2 linked regions of the Telluria mixta genome follow. Each later gene encodes a partner of the first gene's protein in a complex. Links are inferred from orthologs where the notes say so. Each region holds a gene or a part of one and is shown on either strand. Other genes may lie near its edges.

Region 1 (4,639 bases):
TGCTGGGCCAGACCTGCCTGCCGCGCGGCGAGGGCGAGCACTTGTTCGTGGCGGGCATGTTCTCGCTGCTGGACCGCCTGCTGGGACTGCCGATGAAGGAGGTGCTGGACACGATCCAGTTGCCGGAGCAGGTCGTGCAGGCGCTGCTGGGACGCGGGGGACCTACGGGCCCTATCTCGCGCTGGCGGAGGCATGCGAGCTGAATTCGGATCTCGTCGCGTCGCTGGCGGCGTCGCTGGACATCAGCCCGCTCGACGTCAACAAGGCGCACCTGTCGGCGCTGGCGTGGGCGCAAAACGTGGCGGCGTGATCCACCAGGCAAAACGGCCCATCGCGGGCCGTTTTGCCTGGTTTTCTTATCTGCGCTTCTGTATCTTGTCGACCGCCCGGTCGAGCGTCTGACGCATCTGCATCGAGATGTTGGAGATGCGGCATCCCACCTGCACCTGCTGGCCCAGCAGGAACGTGCGGAACGGCCGCAGCAGGCGGACTTCGAGGTCGGCCGTGACGACGAGCGTGGTTCCCATTTCCAGCAGCACGCCGTCCAGTTTCTTGCCCACGTACAGTTCGAGCGCCTGGTCCGGCGTCGCGCGCAGGCCCACGCCGCCGCGCGAAAAATCGTACAGCGGCATCTCGAACACCTTGCCCATCATGGTGAAGCGGGCGCTGTAATTCATTCCCACCGGCGATTCGAGCCTGGGCTCGGCGCGGCGGTTCAGCACGAGGCAGACGTCCGGCAGCGGCAGCTGCACGAGATCGGGCCGACCCGGCACGACCGCCCAGTTGGCATCCAGTTCGAACTGGATCTTGGCGTTGCCGCCGAGCGCGGCGACGAACGTGGCCGGGCCTTCCGCCAGCACGAGGTCACCAGCGAGCTCGAGGCTGAAGACCTTGCCCTCGGGATCGACGCTGTCGATGCGCGCCAGGAAGAAATCCTGGCCGCGCGGATACACGGTCACGGCTTCGCCGGTCAGGGCGAGCGTGGTCAACGCGTCGCCGATGTCGAACGGTTCGCGCATGTCGTGCGCGCCCGTGTTCAGGTGGATCCGGTCGACGACGTCGTCCGGTTTGGGCGGACCTTTGCGCATCATAGCCATTGAGAGGTCGGTCAAGACGCTACTCCTTCTTTTTACGTGGTTTGGGTAAAAAGCCAAACTCCGAGTCTAGCAAGAAGAGTTGCCAATTCCTACAACATATTTGCAACAATGGAACTATTAGAGTCAGATCTCAAGATTATCGATCAGACGCGTCGCACCAAGTTTGGCCGCCGTCAGGACGACGAGCGGGGCGCCCGCTTCATATTCCTCGCGGCTCGGCGCCTGCAGGTTCATGCGCTTGCGGATCGACACGTAGTCGGGCTGCCAGCCACGCGCGGCCAGGCGTTCCATCGCGTCGCGTTCGAGCAGCGCAAGGTCGGCGTGGCCGGCGCGGGTCTGCTCGGCCACGTACTGCAGCGTCTGGTACAGGAACGGCGCCTCGGCGCGTTCCGCCGTGCCCAGGTAGCCGTTGCGTGACGACAGCGCGAGGCCATCTTCCGCGCGGAAGGTTTCGGCCCCGATGATTTCCGTCGGCAGCGCGAACTGGCGCGCCATGTTGCGGACGATCATCAGCTGCTGGTAATCCTTCTTGCCGAACACGGCCACGCGCGGCTGCACGCACGAGAACAGCTTCGTCACGACGGTGCACACGCCGTTGAAGAAGCCGGGGCGGAATTCGCCTTCCAGGATATTGCCCAGGTCATCGGGCGGCTGCACGCGGTATTCCTGCGGTTCCGGATACAGGTCTTTCTCGGTCGGCGCGAACAGCACGTACACGCCTTCCTTCTCCAGCTTGGCGACGTCCGCCTCGAACGTGCGCGGATATTTGTCGAAGTCCTCGTTCGGGCCGAACTGCAGGCGGTTGACGAAGATCGAGGCGACGACGGGATCGCCGTGGCGGCGCGCCAGGCGCATCAGCGACAGGTGGCCTTCGTGCAGGTTGCCCATCGTCGGCACGAAGGCGGTGCGCAGTTGTCCGCGCAGCTGGTCGCGCAGTTCGTCAATGGTGGAGATGATTTTCATAGTGTCAGATTCGAAATGGGTCACGCCGGGGAATAGGCGAGCCGCACGTAGATGGGGGCGAAAGGTTCGGCCTGGGTTATTTCGATTAACGTTTCTTTCGCCAGTTCGAGCATCGCGACGAAATGCACGACGACGACGGGCACGCTGGCCTGGCCGCCGAACAGTTCCGAGAACTCGACGAAGCGGGCCGACTGCAAGGTGCGCAGGATGGCCGACATGTGCTCGCGCACGGACAATTCCTCGCGGCCGATGCGGTGATGCTGGGTCAGCTTGGCGCGGCGCAGCACGTCCATCCACGCGCGCTGCAGGTCGTGCGGATCGACCTGCGGCCAGACCGGGCCCAGCGCCTGCTCGATGTGCAGCTGCGGGCGCACGAAGTCGCGCCCTTCCTGGGGCAGGGCGCCCAGCTGCTGGGCCGCGACCTTGATCTGCTCGTAATCCAGCAGACGCCGCACGAGTTCCGCGCGCGGATCTTCCGCTTCCTCGACGAGCGTGTCGACGCGCTTGGGCAACAGCATGCGCGACTTGATCTCGATGAGCATCGCGGCCATCAGCAGATATTCCGCCGCCAGTTCCAGGTTGCTCTTGCGAATCTGCTCGACGTATTCCAGGTACTGCAACGTGACCTGGGCCATCGGGATGTCGAGGATGTCGAAGTTCTGCTTGCGGATCAGGTACAGCAGCAGGTCGAGGGGACCCTCGAACGCGTCGAGAAAGATCTCGAGCGCATCGGGAGGGATGTACAGGTCGGTGGGCAGGTGCAGCAGCGGTTCGCCATACAGGCGCGCGATGGCGCTGTCGACGTGGGCGTCGGCATCAGCGGACTCAGGCGGAGGGTTGGGCACATGAGCCGCGATGCCGTCGCCCGCTTCGGGATCGGCGCCCCCATCGGGCGGCGCCTGCTCGGGCATCATCGTCGTCGGCCTCGGAATGCAGCAGGTCGAGCGTCAGACCTTGGTCTGGTACGGATACGCCTGCTGGCGGAGGCGCGATTCGTTGACGCGGCGCTGCTCGTCCAGCGACAGCGGGGCTTTGTCCCACAGCAGCGAGCGGCCGGCTTGCTGGCGCTCTTCCATGCCCGGGGTCTTTTCCTTCAGTTCCTTGATGAACTTGGTGTGCTCGGATTCGTACTGGATGTGTTTCATGGCTTTTCTAGGCAAGTCGTACAAACGGCGGCCCCGTTTATCGGGAGCCGCCGCATCATAAAAACAAGGAATGATACTGCGAGTCAGCGCTTATTGGTGCAACGCATTCAGCTGACGGGCGATGATGTCGTGGTTGAGCCACAGCACCGGTGCGATCTTCTCGGCCGCGCCGTGGAACATCAGCGGGCCGGTGCCTTCCAGCACCAGAGCCGACAGGTGGTCCGTGATCAGCGCCTTCTTGTCCGTGTGCAGCGACGTGATTTCGTCCGAGGTGCCGATCATCAGGTCGGCCAGTTCGGGCGTGTTGTCCATCGGCCAGGCCTCGAAGTTGCGGAACGACGCGCTGGTGGCGGTCTGCAGATAGGCTTCCAGCTTGTCGAGGATCGATTGCAGCGACACGCCTTCGCCCAGCAGGGCCTGGCAGATGTCCCACTGTTCCTGTGCCCACGCGCCGCCGCCTTCCTTCTTGAGGGCCAGCAGCAGCGGGAACAGGGACAGTTCGACGCCGACGAAGATGTCGGACGAGTTCGTGCGGATTTCCGGGCAGTTGAACACGGTGGCGGTGACGCCCTGGGCCCATGCGGCCTCGGCGATCGACTCCAGGCGCATCTTGGCATAGCCCTGCGTGTAGTTCGTGTAGGTCTGCCACACGTACTCGTCGCCGATCAGGATCTCGGTGCCGTGGTAGCCGTACGCCGTGTAGCGCACCTGGCCGCCCTTGGCTTCGACGCGTGCGCGGATGCCGGCGGAGGCGTCGATCAGGTATTTCAGCGTGTTCGCCGACACTTCGTCGAAGTTCATCAGGATCAGCTTGCCGAGGTCGCTGTCCAGCAGGGCGCGCGACGACATGAAGCGGTCGCCGCGGCCTTTATAAATGCGGTTGGCGATGGCGAGGAAGGCCTTGATCTTCGGGATGCCGCCGGCCATCGTGTGCGCGAAGAACACGTTGGCGCCGTCCGGGATCAGCTTGTCGATCTCGGCCATGACGTCCTGGGCGGACTGGGTGAAGCGCTGCACGCCGGCGGTGCGGCAGGCTTCGATCTTGGTCCAGTCCAGCTTGTCTTCTTGCCAGCTCTTGAGGGTAATACCGGACAGCATCTCGGTCGGATTCTGCTCGCCCGGAGGCGCGTCCATGTCGAAACCGGCCATCAGGGGCACATTGATGATGCGGCCGCCCAGCTTGGCTTCCGCTTCCGCATGCTCTTCCGGCGTCAGGGCGCGCAGCGTGCCATCGTCGTTGCGGCGGCCGACGGTGATGCCGAGGATCGTCATGCCGGCGGCGCGCGCCTCGTCGATCAGGCCGTTCACATAGCCGCGGCCGAACAGTTCGCCGAACAGGACGAAGACGTCACCTTGGCGGAACAGATTCGCTTGCGGGATGTGCCTCAGGGCTTTGTATTCGGTCATATTAGTCGCTACTACTCAAAAGTGTGG
Region 2 (5,739 bases), 620 kb from region 1 along the record:
CGCGCCCATCGAGCTGTCGCCCGAACGCCAGCTGGAACTGGCTGCGCAGGCCGCCCAGCAAGACGCCTTGCGCAAGGTTGAGATGGAAAACGCGGCGGTGGAACAGGCGGCGGCGCGCGCGGCCGAGGTGTCCGCCGTCGACGGCCTGGAGCGCGGCATGTGGCTCGAATTCCGCGTGGTCGAAGGCGCGCGCAAGGTCAAGCTGGCGTGGGTCAGTCCGCTGCGCACGTTGTTCATCTTTTCCGGGGCGGGGCGGCGCGAAGCGTTCTCGCTGCCGGCCGACAAGCTGGCCGCGGCCCTGAGCGACGGCAGCGTGCGCGTGCTCGCCATCGACGGCGTCGTGGGGCAGGTGCTGTCCGACGCGATGGCGCAGGGCGCCGTCAACGACGCATCGATCGCGGCGCCCGTCCGTGTTGGTACGCATCCGGCTGCCGGGTTATAGTCGAGCCGTCCCGGTTCCTCATCCCCAAAACATGCTCTGGTGGTCCCATCTCTCGGCGCTGGGCGGCCTCAACGTCACGGCGCTGCTCGCCGTCGGCGTGGCGGCCTGGCTCGTCGGTGCGCGTTGCTGGCGCCTGGCGCTCGTCTGGTGCGGCGTGTTCGGCGGCGCGCTGCTCGTGGCGGCCGCGAGCCAGGTCGCATTCATCGGTTGGGGCATCGGCATCCGTTCGCTGTCGTTCACGGGCTTTTCCGGCCATGCGGCGCGGGCTGCGGCCGTGTTTCCCGTTGCCTTGTTCCTGCTGGTGGAGCGCGGTTCGCCGCGCCTGCGCCGGGGCTCGGTGGCGGCCGGCAGCCTGCTCGCGGTGGCGGTCGCGCTGGCGCGGGTGCAGGTCGGCGCCCATTCCGCCAGCGAAGCGCTGTCCGGCTGCGTACTCGGCCTGGGCGCGGCCGCGCTGTTCCTCGCGCGTGCCAGGGCCGCGCAGGACTGCTCGCCGCAGCCGCTGCTGCTGGGCCTGCTCGCGGCGACGATCCTGCTGCCGCGCGCCGATCCCGCATATTCCCACCAGTGGCTGACGGCCGCCGCGCTGAAACTGTCCGGGCGCGACCGGGTCTACCTGCGTAACGACTGGCAGCCGGCGCAGGGGCCGTACGTCCCGCCATGCGCGCCGGCCCGCGTACGATTCAGCATCCTCTGTACCTGACCCCGCGCGCGCGACGGCTAAAACTTGGCCGAAAAGCAAGGCGCAGATGGTATGATGCAGCCTTTATCGACTTCTCCCCATACCGTAAGCGAACGTGCGTCTATCCTCCATCAAATTGTCGGGATTTAAGTCTTTCGTCGATCCCACCAATTTCCAGGTGCCGGGGCAACTGGTCGGCGTGGTCGGCCCGAACGGATGCGGCAAATCGAACATCATCGATGCCGTACGGTGGGTGCTGGGCGAATCGAAAGCGTCCGAGCTGCGCGGCGAGTCGATGCAGGACGTGATCTTCAACGGGTCCACCAACCGCAAGCCGGCCGGGCGCGCGTCCGTCGAACTCGTGTTCGACAACAGCGCGGGCAAGGCGGCCGGGCAGTGGAGCCAGTACGCCGAGATCGCCGTCAAGCGCACGCTCACGCGCGACGGCACGTCGACCTATTACATCAACGGCCAGCCCGTGCGCCGGCGCGACATCCAGGACATCTTCCTCGGCACGGGCCTGGGGCCACGCGCCTACGCCATCATCGGCCAGGGCATGATTTCGCGCATCATCGAATCGCGTCCGGAAGAGCTGCGCGTCTTCCTCGAAGAAGCGGCCGGGGTCTCGAAATACAAGGAGCGCCGCCGCGAGACGGAAAACCGGCTGTCGGACACGCGCGAGAACCTGCTGCGCGTCGAAGACATCCTGCGCGAGCTGAACGCCAACCTGGAAAAGCTGGAAGCGCAGGCCGCCGTCGCCAACCGCTTCCACCAGCTGCAGGCCGACCAGGAAGAGAAGCAGAAGCTGCTGTGGCTCCTGCGCCGCAACGAGGCCAAGGCCGAGCAGCTGCGCTGGTTCCAGGAGATGGAGCAGGCGCAGACCGGGCTGGAAGAACAGAATGCCAGGCTGCGCAACCTGGAACTGGACCTCGAGCGCATGCGCCAGGCGCACTACGAGACGGGCGACCGCCTGCACGTCGCGCAGGGCGCGCTGTACCAGACCAATTCCGAGATCGGCAGCCTGGAAGCGCAGATCAAGTTCGTCGTCGAGTCGCGCACCCGCCTGCAGAACCAGATCGGGACGCTCACGGCCCAGCGCGAGCAATGGCTGAACCAGGCCAACGAGACGCAGGAGCAGATCGAGGAAGCCGAGTTCCGCCTCGAGGAACTGGCCGCGCGCGTGGAAGGCGCGCAGATCGCGGCGGAGGTGCAGAACGAGCGCCTGCCGGACCTGGAAGCGGCGTGGCGCGAGGCGCAGAACAAGTCGACGGAGTCGCGCGCGCGCATCATGCAGATCCAGCAGCGCATCGAGCTGTCGTCCGCGCACCAGCGCAACGCGTCGAACATCCTCGCGAGCCTGGCCACGCGGCGCGAGCGCCTGCAGCAGGAACGCGGCGGACTCAATCTGCCGGACGCCGGCCACCTCGACAACCTGCGCATGCAGCTGGAAGAAAAGCAGCTGCAGCTGGAAGAACAGAACCTGATGCTGGAAGAGGCGGCGAGCCGCCAGGAAGCCGTCGAGCAGGAGCGGCGCGAGGCGCATGCGCAGGTCCAGCAGGAGACGGCGTCCAACGCCAAGCTGGAAGCGCGGCTCACGGCGCTGCGCCAGCTGCAGGAGCGCGTGCAGACGCAGGGCAAGGTGCAGCCGTGGCTGCAGAAGCACGAACTGGATAAACTGCCGCGCCTGTGGCAGAAGCTGGATATCGAGACGGGCTGGGAAACGGCGCTGGAATCCGTGCTGCGCGAGCGCACGGGCGCGTTGGAAGTGTCGAACCTCGACTGGGCGCGCGGTTTCTTCGGCGATGCGCCGCCGGCCCGGCTGGCGCTGTATTCGCCGGCGCCGGGCAGCGCGGGTGCGCAGGATCATCATGGATTAAAACCCTTCGCGAGCCTCCTCAAGCTGAACGACCCGGGCCTGCGCGGCCTGCTGGACGACTGGCTGACCGGCGTGTACGCGGCCGACGATCCGGGCACGGCGCTCGCGCAGCGCGGCAAGCTCCCGCAGGGCGGCTGCTTCGTCACGCCGCAGGGCCATATGGTGACGGCATCGAGCGTGCGCTTCTACGCGGCCGACGCCGAGCAGGACGGCGTGCTCGCGCGCCAGCACGAGATCGACAACATCGGCAAGCAGTTGCGCGCGCAGGCCCTGCTGCTGGACGAGGCCCGCACGCGCGCGACCCGCGCCGACGCCGCCGTGTCCGACCTGCAGCGCCGCCTGCAGGAAGGCCGCCAGAAGGTCGCCACCTTGCAGCGCGAAGTGCATGCGCTGCAGATCGACGTGGTGAAACAGGCCGAGGTCGAGTCGCGCTTCAACCAGCGCAGTGGCCAGATCGCGGCGGACCTCGACGAGATCGCCGCGCAGGAAGCGGAGCAGCGACAGGCGAAGGCCGAGGCGGAAGCGCAGTTCGAAGAGCTGGACATGGAACTGGCCGAGCTGCAGGGCGCGCACGAGGATGGCCAGGTCGAGTTCCAGGAACAGGAACGCGTGCTGGCCGAAGCGCGCAACCGCCTGCGCGACCTGGAACGCGCCGCGCAGGAAGCCGTGTTCGCGGAAAAGACGCAGCGCACGCGCATCGAGGAATTGCGCCGCACGATCGCGACGGCCAACCAGCAGGCCGCGCAAGTCCTGGAAAGCATCGGCGCCGGCAAGCTGGAACTGGAAGCGCTGGAATCCGGCGCGGCGGCGGAAGGCTTGCAGGACCTGCTGGCGCGCCGCACGGAACAGGAAAAGGCGCTGGCCGATGCGCGCCACGAACTGGACCAGCTCACGCAGCAGCTGCGCGCGGCGGAAGAAGCGCGCATGGCGGCGGAGCGCGGCCTGCAGCCGCAGCGCGAGCGCATCACCGAGATGCAACTGAAGGAACAGGCCGCGCGCCTGAACCAGGAACAGTTCGCGGAAGCCCTGTCGGCCACGGGTGCCGACGAGGCGGCGCTGTCGGAAAAGCTCGATCCGGAGCTGAAGCCGGCGTACCTGCAGGGCGAGGTCACGCGCCTGACGAACGCCATCGCGTCCCTCGGTGCCGTCAACCTCGCGGCGGTGGAAGAGCTGGCGCAGGCGACGGAGAGGAAACGCTTCCTCGATGCGCAGAACAACGACCTGCTGGAGGCGATCAGCACGCTGGAAGGCGCGATCTCGCGCATCGACCGCGAATCGCGCGACCTGCTGCAGGACACCTTCGACCGCGTCAACCTGCATTTCTCGGAACTGTTCCCGATCCTGTTCGGCGGCGGGCAGGCCAAGCTCGTGATGACCGGGGACGAGATCCTCGACTCGGGCGTGCAGGTGATGGCCCAGCCGCCCGGCAAGAAGAACGCGACGATCCATTTGCTGTCCGGCGGCGAGAAGGCGCTGACGGCGACGGCGCTCGTGTTCTCGATGTTCCGCCTGAACCCGGCGCCATTCTGCCTCCTCGACGAGGTCGACGCGCCGCTGGACGACGCCAATACCGAGCGCTTCTGCCGCATGGTGAAGCGCATGTCGGACCATACCCAATTCCTCTTCATCTCGCACAACAAGATCGCGATGGAGATGGCCAACCAACTGATCGGTGTGACGATGCAGGAGCAGGGCGTGTCGCGCATCGTGGCGGTGGACATGGAGTCCGCCGCGAATTTCGCTACTGAGGCACAAGCAGCATGACAGACTTTCAAATGAGCCTGATCGCGGCCGGCGGCGTTTTCGTCGTCGGCGTCATTAGTTACAACAAGTGGCAGGAGTACAAGGCCCGCAAGAGCGTCGAGCGCGCGTTCTCGCACGACCACGACGACGTGCTGATGAAGGGCGGCTCGCCCGAGCGCGCGGAACCGCACGTCCAGCGCCACGAGCCCATCCTGGACGGCGCCCCCGCGCCCGACCACGACGTCCTGATCGAGCCGAGCATCGTCGCCGAGCCGTTCCAGCACGCCGCGCCGGGTGCCGCACCCGCCGCCGCGCCGGTGCCGGCTGCCGCCGCCGCCCTCGACCCCGTCGCCGAGCTGCCGGCCGTGAAGCCGGACACGCCGCCCGCGCAACTGGCCGAGAACCTCGTCGACCCGCTGATCGACTGCCTGATCCCGCTGAATTCCGAAGGCCCGCTGCGCGGCGACCGCATCCTGCCTGCACTCCTCAAACTGCGCCGCGTCGGCAACAAGCCCGTGCACTTCGTCGGCCTGGCCGTGAACGGCGACTGGGAGCCGATCGTGCATGGCGGCGTGTACACCAAGCTGCAGGCCGGCGTCCAGCTGGCGACGCGCACGACGGCGCTGAACGAACTGGAATACTCCGAGATGGTGACGCGCCTGCGCGCCGTGGCCGACGAGATTGGTGCCGAGCCGGAAGTGCCGGACATGATCGAAGTGATGAGCGAAGCGAAGACCTTGCACCGCTTCGTCGCCGGCCACGATGCGCAACTGGGCGTGAACCTCGCGTCGAAAGGCGCGCCGTGGGCGATGGCGACCCTGATCGGCGCGCTGGAAAACGCCGGGTTCGACGTGCGCCCGGACGGCAAGTTCGTCATGCTGGACAAAGAGGAGGGCGGCGGCACCTTGTTCACGCTGTCGACCAACGTCACCCTGGGCGCCGACACGACGTCGCGCCTGACGCTGCTGCTGGACGTGCCGTGCGTGGCCCCGGCCCGCG

The links.
Region 2: the proteins of P0M04_RS18895 (region 1) and smc are in contact, whole or in part, in a crystal structure (PDB 3ZGX), measured with the Bacillus subtilis proteins. The link is inferred for Telluria mixta from one-to-one orthologs.

Annotation. Positions count from the first base shown.
Region 1 is NZ_CP119520.1:4,230,087-4,234,725, forward strand. What follows is about bases 1,028-3,996. They hold P0M04_RS18895 (segregation and condensation protein A), read right to left. Parts: upstream 2,975-3,996; coding sequence 2,081-2,974; downstream 1,028-2,080. Other genes in these bases: P0M04_RS18885 (flagellar brake protein), read right to left, coding at 1,028-1,112; panC (pantoate--beta-alanine ligase), read right to left, coding at 1,221-2,060; P0M04_RS18900 (DUF3460 family protein), read right to left, coding at 3,008-3,205; P0M04_RS18905 (enoyl ACP reductase FabMG family protein), read right to left, coding at 3,296-3,996. Also shown: more of P0M04_RS18885, read right to left, coding at 357-1,027; more of P0M04_RS18905, read right to left, coding at 3,997-4,612. UniProt on the Bacillus subtilis protein: Participates in chromosomal partition during cell division. May act via the formation of a condensin-like complex containing Smc and ScpB that pull DNA away from mid-cell into both cell halves.
Region 2 is NZ_CP119520.1:4,846,656-4,852,394, forward strand. What follows is about bases 893-4,961. They hold smc (chromosome segregation protein SMC), read left to right. Parts: upstream 893-1,236; coding sequence 1,237-4,761; downstream 4,762-4,961. Other genes in these bases: P0M04_RS21630 (phosphatase PAP2 family protein), read left to right, coding at 893-1,142; P0M04_RS21640 (cell division protein ZipA C-terminal FtsZ-binding domain-containing protein), read left to right, coding at 4,758-4,961. Also shown: P0M04_RS21625 (DUF1631 family protein), read left to right, coding at 1-442; more of P0M04_RS21630, read left to right, coding at 474-892; more of P0M04_RS21640, read left to right, coding at 4,962-5,739. UniProt on the Bacillus subtilis protein: Required for chromosome condensation and partitioning.